Bdellovibrio bacteriovorus: one gene and its partner. The protein of the gene in region 1 interacts with the protein of each later gene in a pairwise test. Links are inferred from orthologs where the notes say so. Each region holds a gene or a part of one and is shown on either strand. Other genes may lie near its edges.

Region 1 (9,266 bases):
TTTTCTAAAAACTCACCAATCAGTTTTTCTCCCATCAGGATGAACTCGTGGTGTTTTTTGATTCCGCGGGCAGAAGATAAATCCACCCAGCGGCGAAAGTGGTCGTTGCTTTTCGAACTGATCTCAATCACGGCGCAAATCCTTATTTCTGACGATACAGCTTCACGTCAACGTAGCGGTTGTGACCTTTGGCAATACGGAGTTTCGTGCCTTCATAGTCTTTGTAAAGAACGATGGCTGCCGAGTGGTTGGCATCCATGACCAGCTTACCCCAGAAGACGTTGTCTCCACGGTAAAGGGAGCCGACAGCTTTGTGTGTGAAAACAGCACCAGAAGAAATCGCGATGGAAGCGCGTCCGATCTCTAACGGATCTTTTTGAATGTTGATATACCAAACGGCATTGTGTTCGTAAGCGACCCAATCACCATAGATGGTCGTTTCATTCAAAGCTTCGCGCACCACACTGGTTGGCCAAGGAACGATAGGTCCATCGCCAGGTCCGGCAAAGCTGAAAGAGGTCATGATGAAGACGGCCATAAAAGAGCTTAGGAGTTTCATAGTGGAGCTTCCTCTAAATTCTTAAAATGAACATGGGTTTGTGAGTTGAAGTAATAACCTTTGCGATCACGCAGGATGTAGCGCGGACTTTCTAAGTCCGGCTCTAGCAAAGTGCGCAGACGTTTGATCGAAACATAGATCAAATTGTCATGCAGATCGGGGTCGTAAACTTGCGACCAGATTTTTTCCGCTAAATCTTCCTTTGAATAGCGTTGGCCTGGATGTTTGATGAACATCAAAGCCATATCAAAAAGAATATGCTGATTCTTAAAATCAATCGGGCCTTTAGTTCTTTCGCGCACAAATCGATTTTTTTCGTCGATCTCAAAGTCATAGTGAGCTTTATGATTGCGCTCGCTTTCCGGATAGACTTTGAGGATGCGTTTATAAAGGCGTGGCGTCTTTTGCGGATTTAAACCTTTTAAGGCCAGCTCGGCATAAAGGCGGTAGTGCTCGTGCTGTTGTTGTGCGCGGGCTACGAGTGCCAGCTCTCCTAAAACAGAGGAAATCGACGTTTGGTAACCATGACGTTTTGCCGTCTCATAATTTTTCCAAAGCGTGTTTAAGGCTGCTTCGTACTGTTGAGATTCAATATAAATATAACCGCGAACATTGTTTGCAATCAGGGAAAGCTCGGGATTTTCTATTTCCGCCAGCAGAGTTTCGATCTTGCTTAAAAGCTGAAGGGCTTGCGTGAAAGTTTTTTGATTGAATGACAGTTGGAATGCATTGATTAAAAGCGCTCTTGCTAGAACTTCAAGATCGCGACTGTGGGTTGCTTTGTTGATCGCCGAATCCAGATAGGCTTGTGATTCAGCCGCTTTTCCCTGAGCTAAAAACCAAGAGGCAATCAAAGTCTGCACAGAGGCTTGAAGAGACTCAGAAAGTTTGCCCGAAGCCAAAAGCTCCAAAGCTTCGAGCATGACTTTTTCAGCCGTGGCAATGTCTTCAAGCTCAATACAAGATTGAAGATAAACTCGCGCGCTTTCAATCCAGAAGGAATGTTGTTCCGTCTTCGCAAATGTATGCAAAGCTTCCGCCGCCGTTTCACGAGCCTCTGGCATATCCCCATTGCGGGACTGCAGTTTGGCTAGTTGTAAAAGGTGGGGAAGATTTGTCATCGTTCGGGTTTCTATTTCTATGGGGAAAGAGAGTCAATTCTTAAAATTTCTTACTTGCCGCGAGGGAGGCGTGGGTTAAGTGTATTTGGCCCAACGTCTTTTCTCGTCTCCGGAAAGTTCGTCAAATAAAAGCTCTTCGCCTTCATCCTCTTCAGGCAGAGGCTTGTTTTTGATCTTTTCGTAAACAACCAAGCGACGCTCATGCGGAGTTTGGGGAAGAGTGTAGGCGACGTCTTCAACAAGTTTGTAATACTCAGACCACTCAGTTTCTTTAAAGGCTTTGATTTCTGGATCAACTCCAGGGCCTTTCATGAAATAAACGCGGCCGCCCGTTTGAAGGCAACTGATCACGTTCCCCAAAGTATTGCCGATATCTTCCACCGCGCGAGTAATTGCTCCATTCACGGGATACATGCAGTGTTGGTTGATATTGCGACCCAAAATATCGAGGTTTTGAAGCTTCATTTCAGAGCGGACGTGCTTTAAAAATTCCACCCGGCGCTGAACGCCTTCTCCCAAAAGAATTTTTTCGTCGGGAAGCATGATTTTTAAAGGAATCCCCGGAAAGCCTGGGCCCGTGCCTACGTCTAAAAGCGGAAACTGGAGTTTCGTGTATTTCAGGATGATGATGCTATCGATGAAATGTTTAATAGCGACGTCGCGCAGTTTCAGCAGGCGAGTGAAATTCTCTTTTTCCTGATTTAACATCAAAAGACGGTAAAAATGTGCCAATTGCATGCGCTGCTCGTGGTTCACCATATCGAAACCGTGATTGCGGAAGACATCGGCCAGGCGGTCGTTGGCCTCATTGAGCTCATAAATCAGCTCAGGCTTCTTATGACGACCCATGTTCGAAGGGGAGAAGTTTCCACGGGCTTCTTGACGGGCTTTATAGGGACTGTAGTTCGATTTATTTTTATGCGCCATAAGGGTCCTGGGAAGATAGGGGGAAAGCCCTGAAACCTCAAGGATTTTCTGCGCTGTGTGTAAAAGCTAAATGCTTGAAAATACGGGCCTCTGAGGTGATTATGAGACCCTATGTCCACGACCAAACTTGATTCCATCAAAGATACAGCCCTGGCGGCTTTTAAAGCTGCTCCAACATCTAAAGACCTCTACGACCTCAAGGTTCAATACCTGGGGAAAAGCGGTTCACTTACAGAGATCATGAAAGAAATGGCCTCTTTGCCGAAAGAGGAAAAGCCTCTGTTTGGTAAAAAAGTGAACGAGGTGAAGCAGCTTCTTGAGGCTGCTTACACGGAAGCCGAAGACACTCTGAAGAAAAAAGAGATTTCGGCAAAAATGGCGGCCGAAGAAATCGATCTGACTTTGCCTGCGGCTTCGCAAGCAAAAGGCTCGGCTCACCCAGTGAATATCGTCGTGGAAGAAATCTTTACGGTGATGGCGCGTTTGGGTTACAGCGTGCGCACCGGTCCACTTATCGAAAAAGATTATTATAACTTCGAGGCTTTGAATATTCCTGCCGATCACCCTGCGCGTGATATGCAAGATACTTTCTTTATCGATAAAAGCCATGTTCTTCGCACGCACACATCTCCGATTCAAATCCACTCTTTGGAAACCGAACAGTTGCCATTGCGTGTGATTGGTACGGGCCCGGTGTTCCGTTGTGATAGCGATATTTCACATCTTCCAAACTTCCATCAAATTGAAGCTTTGTGTGTGGATGAGAAAGTTTCAATGGCCGATCTTAAAGGCACGATCAGTTTCTTCGTTCGTGAGTTCTTCGGTCCTGGTTTGAAAACAAGATTCCGTCCTAGTTTCTTCCCTTTCACCGAACCTTCGGCAGAGGTGGATTGTTCATGCCCCATCTGTAAAGGAAAAGGCTGCAGTCTTTGTAAACAATCGGGCTGGATTGAAATCGGCGGTTGCGGTCTTGTGAATCCGAAAGTGTTCCAAGCGGCGAAAATCGAATATCCAAAATGGCAAGGTTTTGCGTTCGGCTTCGGTGTTGAGCGTATGGCGATTATTAAATACGGCATCGAAGACATTCGTTTGTTCCCTGAAAATGATGTGCGTTTCTTAAGGCAGTTTGTAAAATGAAGATCAGTTTAAAATGGCTCCAAGATTATGTTGATGTGACTGAGTTCTTTCAAAAACCGGAAGAGTTGGGTGAAGCTTTAACTCGCGCCGGTCTTGAGGTGGAAGAAATCACCAATCGTGCGAAAGACTTTAACCACGTGGTTGTAGGTCACATCTTAGAAAAAGATAAACATCCCAATGCGGATAAACTTTCTTTGTGCCGCGTTTCTACAGGTGAAGGTGTTGTTCACCAGATCGTGTGTGGAGCGCAAAACCACAAAGCCGGGGACCGTGTGATCGTGGCTTTGCCGGGGGCTGTATTGCCAGGTAACTTTGCGATTAAAAAATCTGCGGTTCGTGGTGTGGATTCAGCAGGCATGCTTTGTTCTTTGAAAGAGCTAGGCTTAGCGAAAGAATCTGAAGGTATCGCGATTCTTCCTGCAGATGCTCCGGTCGGAAAACCTTACGCAGAATACGCGGGTTATGACGACATCACTTTCGAATTAAAAGTGACTCCCAATAGAGCGGACTGCTTAAGCCATTACGGTTTGGCGCGTGAAGTGGCTTGCCTGTATGGTAAAGAGTTGAAAGTTCCAAAGGCCGAACCAAAAGTAAATTCGCAATCGACTAAGAGTGAGATCTCTTTGGATGTGAAGGCTTTTGATTTATGTCCTCGCTATACGGGTCGATACCTAAAAGGCTTGAAAGTCGGTCCCTCCCCAGAGTGGTTGGTAAAGCGTCTTGAAAGTGTGGGTATGAACTCTATTAATAACATCGTCGACGTGACAAACTATGTGATGATGGAATTAGGTCAGCCTCTTCATGCTTTTGATGCCGCTTTCATTGCCGGTAAAAAAGTGATCGTGGATCGCGCGACAAAAGGTGAAAAGTTCATCACTCTTGATGGCTCTGAAATTACTTTGACGGGTGATGAACTCACAATTCGTGATACGACTCATCCCGCATGTCTTGCCGGTGTGGTTGGTGGAAAGAACTCGGGCGTCACGGATTCTACGACGGAAGTTTTCTTGGAATCTGCTTACTTCCTACCGATGAGTGCGCGTAAAACATCTCGTACACATGGTATTGATACGGATTCAGCTTACAGATTTTCTCGCGGTGTGGATCCAGATGGTGCACTTCGTGGGTTGAATCGTGCGACGGCTTTGATTTTAGAAGTTGCGGGTGGTGAAGCTTTCGGTGATCACCATGATTTCTATCCAAATCCAGTGAAGAAAGCTCCGGTGACGATCTCTGTACAAACGGTGACGGATCGATTGGGCTACCAGGCGGAAGAACACAAATTTGTGGATTTCATGAAGCGTTTGGGGTGCCAGCTTGAACAGGTAGGAACGGGTTCTTATAAAATTCTTCCTCCGACATTCCGCTTTGACCTTGAGCAAGACATGGATTTGGTTGAAGAGTACGCTCGTTTGAATGGTTATGAGCACATCCCGGAGTCTTTGCCGGTGTTTAAGACCATGCCGTCTCATCACGACAAAGCATTTATGCTGAATCGCACGACGAGCGAGTTGATGCGTGCCGAAGGTTTCCAGCAGGCCGTGAACTTTGCGTTCGTGGGCTCTAAAGCTGAAAAAGCTTTCTTAGGTTCTGTGGAAACTTTGAAAGCAGCAGGCTTGTCTGTTTCCGAAAAAGAAATCCGCATCATGAATCCATTGAATGAAGAAATGGATGTGATGAGAACTTCTTTGAGCTTCGGGCTATTCAAAAATCTGAATACAAACTTCCACGCAGGCAATATGCAAGGTCGTTTGTTTGAGATCGGAAACTCGTTCTTTATGAAAGAGGACGGTGGATACGGCGAAACAAGTCGTTTGGCATTAGCTCTTTGGGGGCGTGCATCTAACCTTTGGAATAAATCTTTGGATTATCCTGTGGTGTTCGAACTTAAAGCAGCCGTTGAAGTGTTGCTGAAGTCTTTGAATATTTCTGCTTACACGTGGGTGACACCAGCAAACAAAGCAGAAGTGCCAGCTTTCTTGCATCAAGGACAATATGCTCAACTTTTAGTTGAAGGTAAAAAGGTGGGCTTCATCGGAACTCTTCATCCGGTTCTTTTGGATGATAATAAGATTCGTGTGCCTGCGGCATTGGCAGAGCTTGATTTAGATCTGCTTTACAAAGGCCAACCTCGTCCTTACCGCATCCAAAGTATTTCAAAGTTCCCGGTGGTAGAGCGCGACTTTGCGTTTGTGATGCCGAAAACTTTGAAAGTCGGCGATGTGCTTAAGGATATTCGTAAAGCCGCGGGTTCATTGCTAGTGAATGTGGACGTCTTTGACTTGTATGAAGGCGAAAAGATGGAGGCGGGTAAGAAATCCGTCGCGATCCGCCTCTGGCTGCAAGACAAAAATGCCACACTGCAAGAAGCGCAAATCGCAGAGACGACAAACAAGGTGCTTGAGAGCTTGAAAAAGAATTTTGATCTTTCTGTGAGATAAATTCTTGATTGTTTTCAGTTACTTGTTACCCTTTGTAATAGAAATGGTTAATCCCGCCAAAGCACGGAGTGCGAAGGCGGAAATGGAGTATAAATCATGGCTGGCCAGAACTTAGGTAAATCAACGGTGACTAAGGCCGATATCGTCGAGAACGTGTATCAAAAGATCGGTTTCTCGAAAAAAGAAGCTTCCGAGCTTGTTGAGCTTTGCTTCGATACTTTGAAAGACGTTTTACAAAACGGCGACAAAGTAAAAATCTCTGGTTTTGGTAACTTCGTTGTTCGCGGCAAAAACGAACGTATTGGTCGCAACCCTCAAACAGGGGAGCAGATCAAGATTTCCGCTCGCCGTGTTCTTACGTTCCGTCCTTCGCAAGTTTTAAAAGCGATGTTGAACGGTGAAGAGTACGCTCACTTAAAAGATGAGGACGATGATGATGACGACGACTATGATGACAACGAATAGTGAGCCAGAACAACTCGAAATGGATAGTTCCGAGTTGTCTCTTGGTGATAGCCACGTTGATTTCATTGAAGAGTCCGCAGCTGCTCCGGTGACTGCGACGGCTCCGATCTCGATTCCGGCAATGCTTTGTGATGACAAGCTTTTGGAAGAGATCAATGCCATCCCGGATAAAATGGGATTTAAAATCGGCGATGTTGCTGAAATCTTGGGTATCAAACAATATGTTCTTCGTTACTGGGAAACAGAGTTTGAAATCCTTCGCCCTAAAAAAGCCTCTAACAATCAACGTATGTACACTCGTAAAGATGTCGAAAATGCGTTGTTGATCCGTAAACTTTTGCACCGCGATCGTTTCTCGATTGAAGGCGCAAGAAATGCGATGAAAGAACTTAAAGCTCATGTTCGCAAAGAAAAAGATATGAGCCAGGTGATTCATAAGCTTGAAAACTTCAACGAGACGGTTGAAGAGTTGATTATGGATATTCGCCGCGTTCGCCAAATGTTTAAATAGAATCAAAATCCGAATTTAATGGAGAGCACTGAAGTGATCTCCATCGGGTTCGATCAGAAACGTAAATTGCGATTGCTTGAATATTTTGCGATCGCAAGTCGGCACTGTGGACTCCCATAAAATAAAAAGACCTTTTAACTTCACCGTTCTGTCTAGTTTTTAAGTCGTACTCAAGGCTCCGCCGAAACTCCCGAACCTGACGTGCTTCGCACGACGTTTGAAGCTTAATTAAATAATGAGCCCATGGCTCTAGCTGTAAATTCAAAGAAGTTTTTAGCCCCTTTGCAGTGTCTTCCAGAAAGACCTGTCCCAGATTGTCGAATTCAGCTTTTGCTGAGTTGGCTTTTGATGGATTTGACAACACAAAAAATAAGGATAGGGTCAGAATAAATTTCATAACGCCTCTCAATCTTCCACTCTATTGTAGATGTTCTTTTTGCCCTTGTGTCGCAGCTAGAGGTCGGGTGTGTAAATACAGCTTCGCGCTTATTTTCTCAGTGATAATATAGCTCAATGAAAAGAGTCATATTACTTAGCGCATTGCTATTAGCAGGCTTGGTTCTTTCTCAGGTTCTCCCATTGCTACTTAGCATTCCCGTTTGGGTGTCGGAGTTGCGCGAATTCATTACCATGGTTCTTTTAGCCTACATCATGATTGAAGTCGGTCGCGAATTTGAAATTAATCTTAAAAAAAAGCGGGAGTATGGATGGGATTATTTCGTCGCAGCGACAGCGGCCGCATTCCCCTGGATTTTCTGCAGTTTATATTTCTATTGGATTCTTATGCCAGGAGCAGAAGCCTCCGAAAAAGGTCCCTTGGTAGAGTCCTTGTTGGTAGGACGTTTTGCAGCGCCAACGTCGGCTGGAGTCTTGTTCTCTATGCTGGCGGCTGCGGGTTTGGCTTCAACCTGGGCCTTTAAAAAAACGCGTATTTTGGCCATTTTTGATGATCTGGATACGGTTTTATTAATGATTCCTCTTAAAGTGATAATTGCGGGTTTCGTATGGCAATTGGGAGTCGATTTAGTTGCAATTGCTTTTATACTTATAGCTGGCGTGAAACTGTACCGTAAGGTGAGTCTTCCCACCTCTTGGCCGTGGGTGCTTTTATACTCATTTTCAATCACGGCAATGAGTGAGGGAATTTATTTTTTAACGAAGGATCCCGTCACCACTGTTGGATCGCACATTGAAGTGTTGCTACCGGCTTTTGTCTTAGGTTGTATTTTTAAACCATCCGAGTCCAAAGAAGAAATCACAACTCCAGGAGAAGATACACCAGGCAGTTCAGACGAAGAAACTGTAGGCTTGATAGTATCAAGTGCGTTCATGTTTTTAGTCGGATTGTCGATGCCTGCTGCCTTTGGTGAACGCCGTTTAGTAGCCTTGGAAATGGGTGTTTTAGAAACCTTATTTCACGTAGTGATGATAACTTTATTGGCTAATATTGGAAAATTGTTTGCAGCATTTTGCTATAGGAAAGAGGCTACCTTCAAAGAGCGACTGGCTGTTTCTATTTCACTATTTCCTAGGGGCGAAGTGGGTGCTGGTGTATTGGCAGTATCCCTTTCTTACGGTATCACTGGGGCTCATGTGACAATTGGCTTTTTGTCTTTGGCACTAAATCTTATTCTTACCGGCGTTTTTATTCTTATTGTGAAGAAGCTGTTGGAACAAAAAAATATCGAAAAAAGGTTCGAACAGACCGTGACCTAGGGATCTTTATTCAGGTTTTCTGAGATTTGTGGATACTGCCGTAGGTCGCCGCGCAGGTTTTTCACCAAAGCTCTTTCGATTTTTGGCATGTCCTTGGCGTGTTTTTTGTGGAAGGTAAGATAGAGCGGAACTTCTTTGAATACTTCCTCACTGTAAACGATTTTATTTTTTGCTTCAGGGTGAGAATTCACCGCGCTTTTTCCGACTTCTTCAATCGCGATAAAATAGTCTGCCTTGCCCTCAAGAACGGCGGTGACGCTTTGAAGCGGGCTGTTCGAGTTTATGAAATTAAGCTTCCGACGAAGAGCTTCTTCTTCGATGATCTTATTCGCCGAAGAAACGCAGCCTTTTAACTCTGCCAAGACAGCATTGGAAAAATTCTTATTTTT
Region 2 (9,083 bases), on another replicon or contig:
TTTACTAATTAATGACACCTGTGAAGGAGGCTCACATGAGAAATCTGAGTGTACTAATGCTGGTTTTAGGTTTCCTTGTATCCGCACAATCTTACGCTGGCTTTTACATTGAACCCGGTATCACTTATGAAAAAGGTGATAACGAGTTAGAGTGGCCGGCACCACTTGGCGATTCCACCGGAAATACGAAGGGGTTGGGTGTGAATCTCAAATTGGGTTATCACTATGACTCAGTCTTCTTCATGGGCCTAGATGGATCTTACTCACAACCTAAGTTCGAGCACTCGGCAACTGATTATGATGCGGATGCCAAGTCGTCTCTGTACGGGGTGATCTTAGGTGGCCAAATGCCAAACATCGGTTTGCGCATTTGGGGTGGATACATCTTTGGCGGAGAACTGGATCCCGAAGAAAGCGGTGGTGTGGACGTCAAGTTCACAGGAGCGAAGGGGCCCAAAGTCGGACTTGGATTTAAGATTTTCATGGTCAGCTTGAACGTTGAATACATGGATCTTGAATACGACGACTCCGAGATTGAACAAGCTGGTCCAATCTCAGGAGAGATCGACAACAAATTGAAAAATAAATTAGGTTTAGTCAGTATTTCATTGCCACTGACTTTATAAAACCTGTTTTCTGCGAGTTTAAAGAGCCCTTATACAGGAAGTGTAAGGGCTCTTTTTTATGGTGCCTGCTTCTTTTTTGGGTCTACGCTGCATCAAATGATGCGCCGTAGACCCAAAAAAGAAGCAGGCACCTTTCAAAGACTGAGTAAGAAGGCGCCGAGTCCGATCGCGCAGGCGCTGAGGATTTGTTTTCTCGTCAGTGATTCTTTTAGGAAGTAAGAAAAGATCACTGCGAAGAAGATCGAAGTGTTGCGCAGAGAAATCGCGAAGCCCGGTGCGGAAATCTTTAAGCCGTAAAGGAAAATCAAGAACGAAGCCGTGGCGCCGGCTCCCGTTGCGATCACAGTCCAACCTTTTGTTTTCACGGTGTCGCGAATTCTTTCAAACGGATTTTTTCGAATACTCCAAAATAAAAACGGCAGGGACACAACCATCGCGATAAAAAACAATGTGCGCGGTTCCGCGCCTCTTTCCAAAGCTTGATGGTAGGTCAAATGATAGCCGGCGATGAACACCGCGCTTAGATAAGACCAAATATCTTCTTTCTTAAATACCGAAAGATCGTCTTTCGTTCGTCCCGCCAAATTCATAGTAAAAATGCCGGCAAGAATTGTAAATGCGCCGAAGTATTGTAAAAAAGCCGCGCGCTCTTGTAAAAAGATGGTCGAGATCATCCAGACGACGATCATCGCCCCACCGCGCATGATGCTATAAGATTTTCCTAGGCTGGTCGTGCGCAAGGCTTTCGCCAAAGTTAGAAAATAAAGTCCTTCAAAAATTCCCGAAAGAAATCCCAGGGCACCGACCGTATTATTCGGAAACTCCAACTGGCCAAATACGAACACAGTCATAAAAGTAAAAAGCCCCGACAATAAAATCGTGAGAAAAAGAAAGCTTTCTTTATCTTGCGAGGATTTAGCTAAGGCATTCCATCCCGCATGTAAAAAAGCCGAACCAATAAGCAATAAAGGACCCGTAGCCATATAAAAACCACCATACCTGCTTTTCCCGAAAGGTGCCTGCTTCTTTTTTGGGTCTACGCTGCATCAATGATGCGCTGTAGACCCAAAAAAGAAGCAGGCACCCTCAAAATATGGTATGAACGGGGCTCATGAAATTGGCAGATTTAGATTTTAGTTTTCCTGAAGAATTGATTGCGACTTCCCCGCAAAGGCCTTCTCGCGTGATGTGGGTGGAAGGGGGAGTTCCGCAAGAAATCACTTTGCAAGAGTTGATGTCACGGATTCCCGCAGGGGACGTGCTGGTTGTTAATAATACGCGCGTTTTAAAGCGCCGGGTGTTTGCTGGCGACGTCGAGATTCTTTTTCTTAAGCAAACAAGTTCCGTAGACTGGGAAGTTTTATTTCCTTCAAAAAAATATAAAGTCGGCTCTAGTCTCGAGCTTCCGTTGGGCGTCACCATGACTTTAGTGGAAAAAGGTCGTCCTCAAAAAGTGCGACTGAATCAGGAAGTCACTGAAGATTATTTCCAAAAAGTCGCGGAACTGCCTTTGCCGCCTTATATTCAAAAAGCGCGTGAACAGCGCCATACTGTAGAGGCTGATGAGTCCTGGTATCAAACGGCCTGGGCAAAAACTCCGGGAAGTTTTGCAGCTCCTACGGCAAGTTTGCATTTTTCTGCACAAGACATGGAGGCCTTAAAAGCCAAGGGCGTCGTCCTTTGTGAAGTTACTTTGCACGTGGGCTTAGGCACTTTTTTACCGGTCACCGCAGAAGATTTGAATGATCACGACATGCACGAAGAATACGTGGAAGTTTCAGCAGCCACGTGGGCGGTCGTGAATAACGCTCGTAAAAACGGCCACAAGGTTTGGTCCTTGGGGACGACGACCACGCGTTCGCTAGAAAGTGTGGGAAACGGTCTTTTGCAAGGGAACCCAGAAGAGGGTTTCCGTGGATTTACGAAGCTTTTAATTCAACCAGGTTATAAATTTAAAGTAGTCAATCGCCTCTTAACGAACTTCCATCAGCCGCAGTCCACGCTCTTAGCCCTGGTCGCTGGATTTTCTTCCCTGGAAACAGTAAAAGCTTGCTATCACTGGGCTATTGAGCGAAAGTTCCGACTCTTTTCATACGGAGATCTCTCGTGCTGGACGGAAACAAAACAATGACTTTAGGCGAATTCAAAGTTCATCAAACTGCGGGCAACGCACGTCGTGCCACGCTGATGACGGCACACGGTCCGGTGCAAACTCCGGTGTTTATGGCCGTGGGTACGAAAGCCACCGTGAAAGCTATGACTCCTGAAGAGTTGAAAGAGTGCGGCACTCAAGTTGTTCTAGGAAATACCTATCACCTTCATTTGCGTCCCGGTGAAAAGACGATTGCGAAAATGGGCGGTCTTCATAAATTCATGAACTGGCACGGCCCGATCTTAACGGACTCGGGTGGATTCCAAGTTTTCTCTTTGTCGCAGCTTCGTAATATGTCTGAAGAGGGTGTGGAGTTTCGCTCGCACTTAGATGGAGCGAAACATTTCATCTCTCCTGAAAAGAGCATGGAAATCCAAATGGATTTAGGCTCTGACATCATCATGGCGTTTGACGAATGTCTTCAGTACCCAGCTACCGAAGAAGAGATCGATAAATCCATGGCTTTGACTTACCGTTGGCTGTTGCGTTCGCGCGATGCCATGGTTCGCAAAGAGAGTCTTCTATTCGGTATTGTCCAAGGTGGTTTAAGTCTTAATCATCGATTAAAAAGTATGGAGCAAATCTGTTCGGTGGATCTTCCCGGTTATGCCTTGGGCGGATTCAGTGTGGGTGAGCCTATCCATTTGATGCACGAACTTTTACCAGATGTAGCTCCGAAAATGCCGGCAAATAAGCCGCGTTATTTGATGGGCGTAGGGACTCCCACGGACTTGATCATCGCGATTGATTCCGGCATTGATATGTTTGACTGCGTCATGCCTACAAGAGTGGCACGCAACGGAACCATCTTCACATGGAGAGGTAAAGTCAGCATTAAGCGCAGTGAATACCGTGAGGACAGTTCGCCTCTAGATCCAGAATGCGATTGTTATACTTGCCGCAATTATACGAAGGCTTACCTTCGTCACTTATTCTTAAGTGGTGAAATTTTAGGCTCTCGCTTGAACACGATTCACAATATTTATTTCTATATGAAATTGATGGAACGTGCCCGTAAAGCCATCGAGGAAGGCCGTTGGGAAGAGTTCCGCAACGACTGCTTGACGCGATTCGCAAAGAAGGACAGCTAGACTAAAATATTGATTCTTCTCAAGAATAATGCTGAATTTTACTGTCAGTTATTAACTTGGAGGAATCATGTTATTCGGACTTCTTGCATCCACAGCTCATGCACAAACAGCAACAGGCACTCAACCCTCAGCCTTTGAAATGTTTGTGCCATTTATCTTCATCTTCGTTATTTTCTATTTCCTCATCATCCGTCCTCAAGCCAAAAGACAAAAAGATCACCAGAAGTTTTTGTCAGAAGTTAAACGTGGCGATGAAGTGATCACTTCATCTGGTATCTTGGGTCGCGTGGAAGGCATCACAGACCAATTCGTAACTTTGGAAATCGCTGACGGCGTTAAAGTAAAAATGCTTCGCAGTCAGATTGCAACATCTCAGAAGGCAGCAACAGCAGAGGAAAAGAAATAATGGAAGGACTTCGTTGGAGATCTATTCTCGCAGCACTAGGAGTGGCGGCAGCCATCGTTTGGGTACTACCAAACGTTGTTAATTTCGGTGAAAAGGCATGGTGGCCTTCGAAACAAAAGCTGAACTACGGTTTGGACATCCAAGGTGGTTTGCACTTGGTTATGGGTGTGGACGTAGATGGCGTAGTTTCTGAAAGCACGCACCGTCTTATCACGTCAATGAAAGCGGACATGCAAAAAGAAAATGTCGCTGTGAAAGACGTGAAGTCCGTAAACCCAAATTTGGGTGAAGTGACTATCGACGTGAACGATGCTGCGGGTAAAGCAGCCGTAGAAAAATTCTTGGCAGACAAGTACTCAACAGTACTTCAAGTGATGAGCTCCACAGATACATCTATCACGACTCGTTACTTTGATGCTTACTTGAATGACTATAAAAACCGCGTGATTCAACAAGCGATTGAAACAATCCGCAACCGTATCGATGAGTTCGGTGTGGCGGAGCCTTCAATCTCTCAACAAGGTGCCAACCGCATCTTGATCCAACTTCCTGGTATGGAAGATGCAGAAAAAGCAAAGCAGTTGATCAATACAACGGCTAAATTGGATTTCATGATCGTTTCTAACGAAAAATCCCCGCAAGAACTTCAAGCGATGATCGCTGAAGCTGAAAAAGCAGGGAACTACAGCATGACGACGATGAAGTACTCTGATTACGTGACGAAGTTGAATGCAGACCTTGCTTCAAAGCTTCCAGCGAAATCCGTGATCTACTTCGAAAAGTCTGCCAACGCGACAACAATGGAAGCGGGCGCAATCCCATTCCTTCTTAAAACAGACACAGATTTGGGTGGAGACTCTTTGGATGACGCTTTCGTTGGTTACGACCAATATGGTGCTCCTCAAGTTTCTTTGCACTTCAACTCTGCAGGCTCGAATAAATTCGCGGACCTAACAGGCAACAACGTCAACAGACAGATGGCGATTGTTTTAGATAAAGTTGTGAAATCAGCTCCAAGCATTCGTGACCGTATTGCTGGTGGCCAAGCGGTGATCACTTTAGGTGGTGGTCGTGACCGCAATGGCATGATGGAAGAAGCGAAAATGATTTCAACGGCTCTTCGCGCGGGTGCTTTGCCAGCGTCTTTAGAGCAATTGGAAGAGCGTCGTGTAGGTCCAACATTGGGTGCTGACGCTATCAATAAAGCGAAATTGGGTTCTTATGTAGGTGCTGCAATTATCGTTTTGTTCATGTTGGCGTATTACAGAGCGCTGGGCGTGGTGGCGAGCATTTCATTAGGGATCAACGTTCTTGCTTTGTTTGCTTTGATGACAAGCATGGGCTTCACTTTAACGTTGCCAGGTATTGCAGGTATTGCTTTGACGGTGGGTTTTGCGGTTGATGCGAACGTTCTTATTAATGAGCGTATTAAGGAAGAGCTCCGTTTAGGCCATAGTATGGCTGTCGCAATTAAAGAAGGTTATCACCGTGCGATGTCGGCGATCATCGATGCCAACGTGACGACGGCGGCAACTGCGGTTGTGTTATTGTACTTCGGTACAGGTCCCGTGCGTGGTTTCGCAGTGACTCTATTGATCGGTATCGTGACTTCTATGTTTGCAAACGTGTTTGTATCGAAAGTCATCGTGGATCTTTTGGTTCATAAATTTAAAGTTAAAAAGTTGGCAGTGTAGAAGGTACAGCATGACAATTAAAAATGATTCTTTCGGACGTTTTGATTTTGTAGGAAAAGCCTGGTTGTTTGGTGGCATTTCCTTGATTTTGACTATTGTTTCTTTGATCTACCTTGCGGTGAACGGGATCAACTATGGTATCGACTTTAAAGGTGGTACTGAAATCCAAGTAAAGTTCGCTCAAGCAGTGACGATCCAGGATCTTCGTAAGTCTATCGATGACCTTAAGTTAGGTGAAGTCGGTGTTCAATCTTTCGGTGAGGGCAATGAATACATCGTTCGTTTCCAAGGCCGTGTGGGTAAAACAGACAAAGAGACGAATGAGATCTTAAATGCGGATCTTGGTAAAATCCGTAACGTGATCACAACTCAGTTTGCTTCTCAAGGCCCTGACATCCGTCGTGTCGACACGGTGGGACCTCAGGTGGGTGCAGAGTTGAAACGTAATGGTGTTCTTGCGGTATTCTACTGCTTGCTGGTAATCTTGATCTACGTTGCACTTCGTTTCGACTATAAGTTTGCTCCGGGCGCAGTTCTTTGCTTGTTCCATGATGCGGTCATCACATTGGCTGTTTTCGTGGCGGTAGGTAAAGAAGTGAACGTAGCTATCCTTGCGGCGATCATGACTTTGATTGGTTTCTCTCTGAACGATACGATCGTCGTATTTGACCGTATCCGTGAAACTGAAGGTCACTATCACGATAAAGGTTTTGGCTTCGTTATCAACAGATCTATCAATGAGATGTTGGTTCGTACTTTGATCACTTCAGGAACGACGTTTGTATCTGCGATCTGCTTGTACATCTTTGCAGACGGAACTGTTGAAGATATCGCCTTCGCTATGTGCGTGGGTATCTTCTTCGGAACTTACTCTTCTATCTACGTAGCAGCTCCGCTGGTACTTTTGATGGAAAAGTTGAACCTTAAAAAAGCCAGAGCGTAATAAGGACGGAATGAACCCTTTATGGAAGTCGCGTGATTTAACGATAGAAGCGGAAGTGCCCTCGACAGTCGAAGGGCAATGGCCGCCTCTCATCGGTAAGATTCTTGCGGCTCGAGGGTTCGCGGCTTCTCCCGAAGTGGAGAAGCTTCTTTTCCCGAAGCTCGCGGACTTGAAAGATCCTCTTTTGTTAAAGGGGATGTCTCAAGCTCTTGAGCGCCTAGGTCGGGCGTATCTCAATAAAGAAAAAATCTGTATCTATGCGGACTTTGACTTGGACGGAACGTCAGGTCTGGCTTTGCTTAAAACCGGCATGGTGGCTTTAGGTTTCCCTGAAGTTTTGCACTATCAGCCAAAGCGCCTTTCTGAAGGCTACGGATTTCACGTAGCGGCCGTCGAAGAACTTCATAAGCAGGGTGTGAGTGTTATCATCACGGTCGATGTCGGTATCACCGCCCATGCGGCCGTCAATCGCGCCAAAGAATTGGGCGTGGATGTGATCCTTACGGACCACCACTTGCCGGCTGACACGATCCCTAATGCCTACGTCGTTGTGAATCCGAATCAAGGTGATTGCCCTTCAGAGATGGGTTATCTTTGCGGCGCGGGTGTGGCGTTCTATCTTTTACGTGGGTTAAAACGCTACTTTCAAGATCATGAACAACTCCCTAAAAACAATTGGGATTTAAAAGAAGTTCTCGATTATTTCACGATCGGGACTTTGACGGACATGGTTCCTTTGGTGGACGACAATCGTGTCCTAGTGAAACATGGTTTGGTTAAACTAGCGGAAACCAAAAAAGCGGGCCTTCGAGCTTTACTTGAAGAGTTGGACCTTGTGGATCGCCCTTTAACAAGTCAAGACGTCGCGATCCGCTTTGCCCCTAAACTCAATGCGCTTTCGCGTATGGAGTCGGGCGTACTGCCTATTGATATTTTCCTTTTAGATGATGCCGCAAAGGCGCGTAACATGGTTCGTGAAGTTATGAAAAATAACTCCACCCGTGTGCAACTGCAAAATGACGCCGAGATCGAAGCTCAAGCTTTACTTAAAGAGTGGCCTCATCAGGATTTCGTTTTTGTCGCCTCAAAAACCTTCCATCGCGGCGTCGTAGGTCTTATCGCAACGAAGCTCACGCAAGTTTATAACAAGCCGGCCTTTGTGGGGTCGGTGGGTGATGACGGCATGATCGTGGGAAGTGCGCGTTTGCCGCAAGGTCAGGAAGCTTGCTTGGTCGAGGCGATGTCCAGCGCTCAAGATTTCTTAAGCCGGTTCGGGGGGCACTCGGCCGCCGCAGGATTTGAAATCGCAGAAACTCGCGTAGCTCATTTCATTGAAAAACTGAGTGGCCATTTTTCTGATCTTCGTGAAAAACCGAAGCCTTTAGAAATCTTCTATGATGTTGAGGCGAAGCTTTCTGAAGTCGGGGCGCCGTTAATGAAGTGGTATGACTTCGTGGGGCCTTTCGGTACTGGCTTTGCAATTCCATTGATTCATTTTTCAAATATTCAAATTTTGTCCAAACGAGAGTTAAAGGGTGGTCACCTGCGTTTAAGAATCGCAGATCCGGATGGTCGCTCCTCTTCAGAAGCGCTGTTATTCACGCCGACACCTCGTCAGTTGGACACTTTACAAAACGTTCCCGGCTTTTACCATATTCTGGGCGAGCTTCAGTGGAACTACTATGCCGGTCAAAAAACCGTGCAGATTCTTATTCGTGATTTAAAGGTAGCTAGCACATGAAACCAGCAAAAAAAGTCGTTGTTCTTTTATCGGCGGGGTTAGACTCGACGGTGAATGCATTTGATGCCGTTAAGCACGGCCATGAAATTGTTCTGGCTTTGACTTTCAACTATGGCCAGCGAGCCGCTCAAAAGGAAATCGAATCAGCCGCAAAACTAGCGGCGCACTTAAAGGTTCCGCATAAAGTGGTGGATTTGCCTTGGTTCAAAGATTTTAACACATCATCTTTGTTAGTTGAAGATCAAGCGGTTCCAGTCGGGGCTCAAGTTGAAATCGATAATATGCAAAAATCGGCGGAATCAGCGAAGTCCGTGTGGGTTCCTAATCGCAATGGCATTTTTTTGAATATTGCAGCGGCTTACGCGGAGGCTTTAGGGGCAACAGCCGTGATTCCGGGATTCAACGTCGAAGAAGCTGCGACTTTCCCGGA

What was found.
Region 2: the proteins of pheT (region 1) and secD interact in binary tests that used the Escherichia coli proteins (3 or more experiments, as listed by UniProt). The link is inferred for Bdellovibrio bacteriovorus from one-to-one orthologs.

Annotation. Positions count from the first base shown.
Region 1 is NZ_LUKD01000006.1:48,255-57,520, reverse strand. The notes cover bases 3,341-6,462. They hold pheT (phenylalanine--tRNA ligase subunit beta), read left to right. Parts: upstream 3,341-3,740; coding sequence 3,741-6,185; downstream 6,186-6,462. Other genes in these bases: AZI87_RS13315 (integration host factor subunit alpha), read left to right, coding at 6,312-6,462; pheS (phenylalanine--tRNA ligase subunit alpha), read left to right, coding at 3,341-3,744. In the rest of the region: AZI87_RS13345 (TrmH family RNA methyltransferase), read right to left, coding at 1-131; AZI87_RS13340 (hypothetical protein), read right to left, coding at 143-559; AZI87_RS13335 (winged helix-turn-helix domain-containing protein), read right to left, coding at 556-1,680; 16S rRNA (guanine(527)-N(7))-methyltransferase RsmG, read right to left, coding at 1,756-2,607; more of pheS, read left to right, coding at 2,719-3,340; more of AZI87_RS13315, read left to right, coding at 6,463-6,650; AZI87_RS13310 (MerR family transcriptional regulator), read left to right, coding at 6,607-7,161; AZI87_RS13305 (hypothetical protein), read right to left, coding at 7,154-7,558; AZI87_RS13300 (hypothetical protein), read left to right, coding at 7,675-8,877; AZI87_RS13295 (substrate-binding periplasmic protein), read right to left, coding at 8,874-9,266.
Region 2 is NZ_LUKD01000005.1:53,051-62,133, forward strand. The notes cover bases 3,683-6,621. They hold secD (protein translocase subunit SecD), read left to right. Parts: upstream 3,683-4,274; coding sequence 4,275-5,969; downstream 5,970-6,621. Other genes in these bases: tgt (tRNA guanosine(34) transglycosylase Tgt), read left to right, coding at 3,683-3,869; yajC (preprotein translocase subunit YajC), read left to right, coding at 3,937-4,275; secF (protein translocase subunit SecF), read left to right, coding at 5,980-6,621. In the rest of the region: AZI87_RS10875 (outer membrane beta-barrel protein), read left to right, coding at 36-626; AZI87_RS10880 (EamA family transporter), read right to left, coding at 761-1,609; tRNA preQ1(34) S-adenosylmethionine ribosyltransferase-isomerase QueA, read left to right, coding at 1,738-2,757; more of tgt, read left to right, coding at 2,754-3,682; more of secF, read left to right, coding at 6,622-6,912; single-stranded-DNA-specific exonuclease RecJ, read left to right, coding at 6,923-8,653; 7-cyano-7-deazaguanine synthase QueC, read left to right, coding at 8,650-9,083. UniProt on the Escherichia coli protein: Part of the Sec protein translocase complex. Interacts with the SecYEG preprotein conducting channel. SecDF uses the proton motive force (PMF) to complete protein translocation after the ATP-dependent function of SecA.